2 regions of the Mesorhizobium kamtschaticum genome follow, and region 1 is predicted to be linked to the other one. Evidence: riboswitches for the same ligand, from Rfam matches in the RefSeq annotation. Region 1 holds a riboswitch; the other holds the start of a gene.
The links. A riboswitch is a leader RNA that binds a small molecule or an ion and turns the genes downstream of it on or off. The one in region 1 is predicted to bind cobalamin.

Region 1 (4,196 bases):
TCCAGATCGTGTTGACGGTGCGGCGGATGGTCGAGATGTGTTCGCGATGCGAAAACACCGCATATTTCTGCGCCGGTATGCGCACACGGCTGAATTCCCTGGGAAGGTCGGAAAAGTCCGAGACCTCGACACCGGCGATGTAATCGAAATTGCCCGCGTCGTCGCCATTGACGCAGACGCCATAGGCAACGTCGCCGGTCTCGCCCGGAATGTTGCCGATATAGGGGCCGAAGCGCTGCCACTGCATCGGAATGGCGGCGCTGGTTTCGCAGCTGTAGCGTTCGCCGAGCCCCGCGATCAGGAACGGCCGGCTGGTCTCGAAGCGTGGCGGTTCGAGGTTGGCGAGAAGGGACTGGTCCATCAGGATCGGCTCCACGAGGTCGAGGGTCTTGGTCGAACCTTGCGCCCGCACCAGTTCCGGCGTGGTGCCGAACTGATCGCGGAAGGCCCGGGTGAAAGCCTCATGCGAGTTGTAGCCGGCGTCGAGCGCCACCGAGAGGATGTCGGGCGCCCCGCCGGCCAGCCTGCGCGCCGCCTCGGTCAACCGGCGCGCGCGCATATAACCCATCACCGAGCGGCCGGTGGCGGCGCCGAAGGCGCGCGTCACATGGAAGCGCGACACGCCGCTGCCTTGGGCGACGTCGTCAAGCGAGATTGCCTCAGGCAGATGGCTCTCGACAAACCACAGCGCTTTCTCGGTCGGGTTCATGGCTCCTCGCATTTGGCGCGCTGACATTACTGACCGCGTCGATGGCCAGTTTGATCGAAATTGCGCGTGGCGTGCAATCAGCGCGGCAATGATCGGGAAGCGCTCGCCGCAGCCGCAGATCAGGAAACGGCCGGGGCGGCGCAGAATCTCTGACGACAAGCGTTGATTTCAGCCTGATGGAGCGCGGCGCGGCGGTCAATCCGTTGATCCGTTCGACAAGCATCTGCGCGGCCCTGTGGCCGATCTCGTTGCAGGGTTGCGCGATCAACGTCAGCCGAGGTTCGAAATAGTCTGCCCACTCGAGATCGTCGAAGCCGGCAATGGCTCGCGACAGGGGATTGACAGCGGCAGAGGATATCGCTTTATAGGTTCTGTTATTACATTACAGATGGAGATGCGGCACGCCCCTTTCTGATCAGGCCGCAGGCTGCGGGTGCCGAGATGGTGACAGGTTCAGTCGAAAAGAATCGTTGCGATGCGCCCGGGGCAAAACTACGATGACCCGGTGATGGTCCCCGCGCCGAAAGGCAAGGGGTGAAAAGGGAACACGGTGAGACCCTCAAAGGTCGAGACCGTGGCTGCCCCCGCAACTGTAAGCGGTGAGCAAGATCCGACATGCCACTGGCCGGCAAGGCTGGGAAGGCAGGATTGAGCCGAGACCCGCGAGCCAGGAGACCTGCCATCACTGAGTTGACCGGACGGGGTGTGCCGGGAGGAAACGTGGACGTCGGTCTTGTCGGCCGGCTCGCCAACATCCTTCCGTCGCCAGTTTTGGAAAGTGACGGAAAGTTGGACGGCTTCATCCATCGCATCATCGTGTGCACGCTTTGCCGTGACGTCCCGACCGGGGTCAGGTCGGGCGAAGCCTTGTGCAACGATTTGCGTTCCCGGCTCTCCGCTCACCATGACCCCGCCGTGGCGCATGGCTTCGCGATCGAAGGCGTCGAATGCATGGCGGGCTGCGCGCGGCCGCTGACGGTAGCCTTCCGGGCGCCGGGCAAGGCCGCCTATCTCTTCGGCTCCATCGACGCCGAGGCCGACGCCGGCGATCTCGTGCGATTTGCCAGGCTCTACGCGTCGCTGGCAGACGGCTGGTGCAATTCCGGACAACGTCCGCCGCGGCTGGCCGGCAAGACGCTGGCCCGCATCCCGGCACCGGCCAAGCCTGCGGGGACGGCCGATGACAACGCCGCTCCTTGAAGCGCGCGACCTCGGCGCGACGGCAAATGGCCGGGCTCTGGTCCATGCGGTCAGCCTGTCGGTCGCCGCTGGTGATCGCCTCGCCATTATCGGCCCCAACGGCGCCGGCAAGACGACGCTGCTGCGCATGCTGTCGGGCATGCTCAGGCCAAGTTCGGGTGAGGTGAAGCTTGGCGGGCGCCGCCTGGACAGGATTTCAGCCGCCGAACGGGCATTGCATATCGCCGTCGTCGGCCAGACCGACCAGCCGGATCCGCGGCTGGCGGTGATCGACTATGTCGAGCTTGGCCGCGTCCCGCATGCCGGCCTGAGGCGCCGGAGCGAGGAACGCGACATTGTCGTGGACGCGCTGCGCCGGACCGGACTGTTGCCGCTGCTTGGCCGAAGCATCGGCTCGCTGTCGGGCGGGGAACGCCAACGCGCCCAACTGGCGCGCGCCATCGCACAGCAACCGAAAGTGTTGTTCCTCGATGAGCCGACCAACCATCTCGACCCGCGAGCCCGCGGCGAGCTTCTCGAACTTGTGGCCGGCTTCGGCATGACGGTGATCGCCGTGCTGCACGATCTGGCGTTGGTGGCGCCCTTCGCCACCAGGGTCGCGGTGATGCATGAAGCCCGGCTGCATGCGCTGGCGGCACCGCGCGAAGCGCTGACCCAACAGTTGATCCGCGAGATTTTCGGCGTCGACGTGTTTCGCCTGCGCCATCCCACCGAGGATCGCGAACTGACCGTGTTCGATGTTCCGAACCGTGCCGCGCCGCCGTCCTGACCAAAACCCTTCATCCGACCCTGTTCAACCAAGGAGCAAAATCCGTGAAACGTCTCGCTTTGTCGCTCGTCCTCTCGCTGCTGGCCTCGACAGCCTTCGCTTTTCCCGTCACGGTCGATAGCTGCGGCAAACCGCTGACCTTCGACGCGCCACCCAAGCGCGCCGTCATCCACGATCTCAACATGGCCGAGATGGCCTTCGCGCTGAAGCTGCAGCCGTCGATCATCGGCCTGACCGGCATCACCGGATGGTATAAGGTCGGCCCAGAATTCAAGGCCGAGCAGGGGTCCATCCCGGAACTGGCGCCCAAATACCCGACGCTCGAGAACCTCGTCGCGGTCGAGCCCGATTTCTTCTTCGCCGGCTGGTACTATGGCATGAAGCCGGGCGGTGACGTGACCCCCGACACGCTCGCCCCGCACGGCATCAAGACGCTGGTGCTGACTGAAAGCTGCGTCCATCTCGACAAAACCAGGCCTGCCGCCTCGATGGACCTTCTGTATGGCGACGTCGAAAAGCTGGGCAAGATTTTTGGCAAGGATGCCGAAGCGGAAAAGCTCGTCTCAGACTGGAAGGCGCAATTGGCCGATATCACCGCCAAGGTCGGCAACGCCAAGGGGACGCGGGTGTTCCTCTATGATTCCGGTGAGGACAAGCCATTCACCGCCGGAAAATTCGCTATTCCCAGCACCATGATCACGGCGGCCGGCGGCGACAACATCATGGCTGACCTGGACACCAGCTGGGGCAATACGGACTGGGAAACGGTGGCGTCGCGCAATCCGCAATTCCTCATCCTGCTCGATTACCAGGATGGCGGCGGCTACAAGAAATTGCTCGATTTTTTGAAAGCGCATCCGGCGATGAAGGAGACGGACGCGGTCAAGAACGAGCGCTTCGTGGCGCTGCGCTATGCCGAATTGACACCCGGACCGGCGAACATCGAAGCGATCGCCAAGATCGCCAAGGCGATGCATCCGGAAGCGTTCTGATGCTATTTGCCCCTGGGCATGAATCCGGCGCGCTTTCAGGGCACAAGGCATTCGCGCTGGCGATGGCGGCGGGCGCGGTGGCGGTCGCCGCTCTCGTGCTGCTGTCGATCGCCTATGGTTCGACACTGATCCCGCTGACCGACGTCATTGCCGCCCTTGGCCATGCCGTCGGGTTGAATGAACACCAGGTGTCGGGTCCCGTCGGCAAGATCGTCGTCGATCTCAGGCTGCCGCGCACGATCCTGGCGGCGTGTGTTGGCGGCGGCCTCGGCATAACAGGCGCACTGCTGCAGACGGTGACCCGCAACGATCTCGCCGATCCCTTCCTGTTCGGCCTGTCCTCGGGGGCTGCCGCTGGTGCGGTTTCCGTCATCACCGTCTTTGGCGACAGTTTTGGCATCTGGACCTTGCCGGTCGCGGCCTTCACCGGCGGCATACTGGCCGCCTGCATTGTCCTGTTGCTGGTCGCGCGGGTGAGGGGGCAAGGGCCGGAACGGCTGATCCTTGCCGGCCTTGCCGTCTCCTT
Region 2 (4,196 bases), 500 kb from region 1:
CGTATGAGGATTAGATAGACCATACGCGACGTATGTCAATTGGCATACGGAACGTATGTGGATAAGGCCAGACAGAATGCACAGACCCCGCAAGGAGATGATTGCCGAGACGCGCGCCAAGCTGATCGCCGCGGCCCGCCAGGCTTTCGGCACGACAGGCTACGCCGAAGCGTCGATGGATGATTTCACTGCCTCGGCCGGACTGACGCGCGGCGCACTCTATCATCACTTCGGTGACAAGAAGGGACTGCTGGAGGCGGTTATCGCCGAAATCGACCGCGAGATGGCTGCTCGGGTGAATGAGGTCGCCTCGAAAGCGCCGACTCGCTGGCAACACTTCGTCGACGAATGCACGACCTATATCGAGATGGCGCTGGAGCCGGAAATCCAGCGCATCATGTTCCGGGATGGTCCAGCCGTGCTGGGTGATCCAGCACTTTGGTCGAATGCCAATGCCTGCGTCGGTTCAATGACCGATCATCTGACCGCGCTGCAGGGGGAAGGGGTGGTCGTCCCGAGCGTCGATCCCGAGACCGCCGCCCGGCTGATCAATGGCGCCAGCAGCCAGGCGGCGCAGCGAATCGCCAATTCGAACGACCCCGAAGCGACATCGAAGATGGTGGTGGCGGCGTTCAAGCAGCTGCTGGAGGGCCTGCTCAGAAAACCAGGTTCATAACAGACCCAAATCCCTGTTGGGCGCCTCGCTGGCCACCGCCCCGATTGACAATCTTCAGGCAGAGCGCATCCTCCTCGCCCATCTCTGAGGGGGATTCGGAGCCATGTGGGATTTCGAGATCGGCCGGTCGGTGTCCATCATGATCAGGACCTGGCCCTTCATTGTCTTTCGCATGATCGTCTATTTCGGCATCACGCTGGCCTACATCATGGCGACCGGCACCGGCGCCTCCGTTGGCTATGGCGTCGGCCATATCTCCACCGATCCAGACGGGCCAATGTCCTTCGCCCTGTGGGGTGGCGTGGTCGGTTTCGGCATCGTCTCGATCGCCGTCTACTGGATCCGCGAATACATCCTCTACGTCGTCAAGGCCGGCCATATCGCCGTCATGGTCCATCTGATCGATGGCCGGGATGTTCCCGACGGCCAGAACCAGATCGCCTATGCAAAGCAGGTCGTGACGGAGCGTTTCGCCGAGGCCAACATCCTTTTCGTCGTCGACCAGCTGGTCAAGGGCGCCATCCGCGCCATCACCGGCCTGCTCGGCGGCATCGCCGCTTTCCTGCCCATTCCAGGTCTGAGCGGCCTGGTCTCTTCATCAACACGGTGATCCGCCTGTCGCTGACCTATGTCGACGAGATCATCCTCGGCTACAACATCCGCATCAATTCGTCCTCGCCCTTCGAGACGGCGCGGCAAGGCGTCGTGCTCTATGCCCAGAACGGCAAGACCATGGTCAAGAACGCTGTCTGGCTGGCGGTCATCATGTGGGGCGTCTCTTTCGTCATTTTCCTGCTGATGCTGGCCCCGGCCGCCGCCATTTTGTTCATGATGCCCGGGCAACTCGCCGGCTGGGCTTTCGTGCTCGCCATCGTCTTCGCCTGGGCCTTCAAGGCGGCCTTCATCGAGCCCTTCGCCATCGCGTGCCTGATGCAGGTCTATTTCAAGACCATCGCCGGACAGGTGCCCGATCCCGCCTGGGATGCCCGGCTTGCCGAGGCATCGTCGAAGTTCAGGGAATTGAAGGACAAGGCGCTCGCCTCGTTCGGCGGGTCGCGCTGGGGCACGGCGGGCGCGACGCGCTGATCGGCGGGCTGCGCCGGCGCGGCATCGACGGCGTTGAGGCACGCCACCGCTGACTTGAGCTGCGCCTCGCCTTGCCCGCAAAACGTTTCGCTCATGATCAATTCGGGCAGCGGCAGGCGTCGGCCCCAGCCATGCGTTTCGAGGTCCGGTTTGGGCGCGAATTCCGAGACACGGCCGACGCAGAGATAGGCCACCGGCGTCACGTGCTCGGGAATGGACAGCAGGCTTTTCAACGCTTGCGGCTCGATGATGCTGACCCAGCCGACCCCAACGCCCTCGGCCCGCGCGGCCAGCCAGAAATTCTGCACCGCGCAGACCGTGCTGTAGAGATCCATCTCCGGATTGTGCCAGCGTCCAAGCGGTGAGCCCTGCGAGCGCTGGCGGTCGCAAGTGATGCAGATGTTGAGCGCGCTTTCGCAGATGCCTTCCAGCTTGAGCTTGCGGTAGAGCGCCTGTCTTTCGGCCTCGATTTCAGGCAGTTCCTGCTCTCGCGCGGCCAGGAACAGGTCGCGCACCTTCTCCCGTCGTGCGGCATCGCGGATGACAATGAAATTCCACGGCTGCATGAAGCCGACCGATGGTGCGTGATGGGCGGCAAGTAGCAGCCGCGCCAGCACCTCATCGTCGAGCCCGGTAGGCAGGAAATGGCTGCGCACGTCGCGCCGTGTGAACATGGCACGGTAGACCGCGTCGCGCGCCATCTGGTCAAACCCGTCGCCGATAGGAGCGGTCATAGTTTCCGGCATCGCTTGTCCCCTTGCGATTGCAATCAATGCCGCCCGCCTGACCATGCGGATGACGATGCCTGCCAGGCCGGTCTTCTGGCTCGGGATCAACCCGCGTCCGGTGCCTTCCCGTCATCGACAGTGGCATTTACCGGCGCGGTCCCCCTCACAGCGTTGGGCACGCCACGGAATTCAACCGTGTTCCCGATTCTCCCGCTCGCGGCGGGCACCAGGCAGTGGCGGAAACCTTACGCCGAAGCGCCGGCGCCGCCAATGCCCGCAGCGACACGAATGGACGCAAGCGTGATTTTCCCCAGCCCATCAAGCCGCAATGCATGGCCATCGCGGCGCCGGGGCATTAGATAGGGAACATGGCAACTCGTCTCTACACCCACCCGATCTTCCTCGAGCACCTCACGCCGCCGGGCCACCCCGAGCGGCCGGACCGCTTGCGCGCTATCGAGCGTGTCCTCGACGACGAAGCCTTTGCCGCGCTCGAACGCGTCAAGGCGCCGGAGGGCGACGAGGCGACGATCCTCTACGCGCATCCCGCCGATTTCGTCGCGCGCATCCGCGCCGCCATTCCCGAAGAAGGCCTTGCCCGCGTCGATGCCGACACCACCGCCAGCCCGAAGAGCTGGCAAGCGGTGATCACCGCGATCGGCGCCGCCAACGCCGCCGTCGACGATGTTTTTTCAGGCCGAGCCGACAATGTCTTCGTTGCCGCGCGGCCGCCCGGCCACCATGCCGAAAAGACCACCGCGATGGGCTTCTGCTTCTTCAACACGGCGGCGATCGCCGCGCGCTATGCCCAGAAGAAGCATGGCGTCGAGCGCGTCGCCGTCGTCGACTGGGACGTGCACCATGGCAACGGCACGCAGGATATTTTCTGGGACGATCCGTCGGTGCTCTATTGTTCAACGCACCAGATGCCGCTTTATCCCGGCACCGGCGCGAAGAGCGAGATTGGCGCCGGCAACATCGTCAACGCGCCCTTGGCGCCGCAGACCGGCAGCGAGGTGTTTCGCGATGCCTTCCTGTCGCGCGTCCTGCCGGCGCTCGACAATTTCGCGCCCGATCTGATCATCATTTCGGCCGGCTTCGATGCGCACCACCGCGATCCGCTGGCCGAGATCAATCTGACCGAAGACGATTTCGACTGGGCGACCGGCCAGCTGATGCAGCGTGCGGCCCGCCACAGCGGCAACCGGCTCGTCAGCCTGCTCGAGGGCGGCTACGATCTGCAGGGACTGGCATTTTCGGTCGCCGCCCATGTCGGCCGACTGATGAAAGGATGAATGATGGCTGCTGAGACCAACGAAGACGTCAAGGCGATGAGCTTCGAGCAGGCACTCGACGCTTTGGAGAAGATCGTCGATGATCTGGAGCGTGGCGACGTGCCGCTCGACCAGTCGATCAAGATCTATGAGCGCGGCGAGGCGCTGAAGGCGCATTGCGACCGGCTGCTGAAAGCCGCCGAGGACAAGGTCGAGAAGATCAGGCTGTCGCGCGACGGCAAGCCGGTTGGCACCGAGCCGCTCGACGCGGACTGAGGCACGGAGCAGCCTTACCGGCTTTTGGACACGATCATGGTTGAGGATTAAGCTCGTCTCGATTGAAACGGTCCAGGACAAGAGGAGATACGGAAGCGATGTGCAGAAACATCAAGACCCTGTTCAATTTTGAGCCGCCGGCGACCAATGACGAAG

Region 2: linked by a shared signal. The riboswitch ahead of bluB (5,6-dimethylbenzimidazole synthase) and the one ahead of AC0V7N_RS27755 (DUF1636 family protein) in region 1 are both predicted to bind cobalamin.

The regions. Positions count from the first base shown of each region.
Region 1 is NZ_CM149691.1:5,574,474-5,578,669, reverse strand. Features, by position in the region: gene AC0V7N_RS27765 (GyrI-like domain-containing protein) at 1-709, opposite strand, end outside; gene AC0V7N_RS27760 (substrate-binding domain-containing protein) at 660-977, opposite strand; cobalamin riboswitch at 1,202-1,407, shown strand; gene AC0V7N_RS27755 (DUF1636 family protein) at 1,499-1,909, shown strand; gene AC0V7N_RS27750 (ABC transporter ATP-binding protein) at 1,890-2,678, shown strand; gene AC0V7N_RS27745 (ABC transporter substrate-binding protein) at 2,723-3,670, shown strand; gene AC0V7N_RS27740 (FecCD family ABC transporter permease) at 3,670-4,196, shown strand, end outside.
Region 2 is NZ_CM149691.1:6,076,737-6,080,932, reverse strand. Features, by position in the region: gene AC0V7N_RS30295 (TetR/AcrR family transcriptional regulator) at 77-676, shown strand; partial or broken gene AC0V7N_RS30290 (hypothetical protein) at 780-1,762, shown strand; partial or broken gene bluB (5,6-dimethylbenzimidazole synthase) at 1,927-2,436, opposite strand; cobalamin riboswitch at 2,557-2,736, opposite strand; gene AC0V7N_RS30280 (histone deacetylase family protein) at 2,859-3,785, shown strand; gene AC0V7N_RS30275 (exodeoxyribonuclease VII small subunit) at 3,789-4,040, shown strand; gene AC0V7N_RS30270 (DUF2277 domain-containing protein) at 4,139-4,196, shown strand, end outside.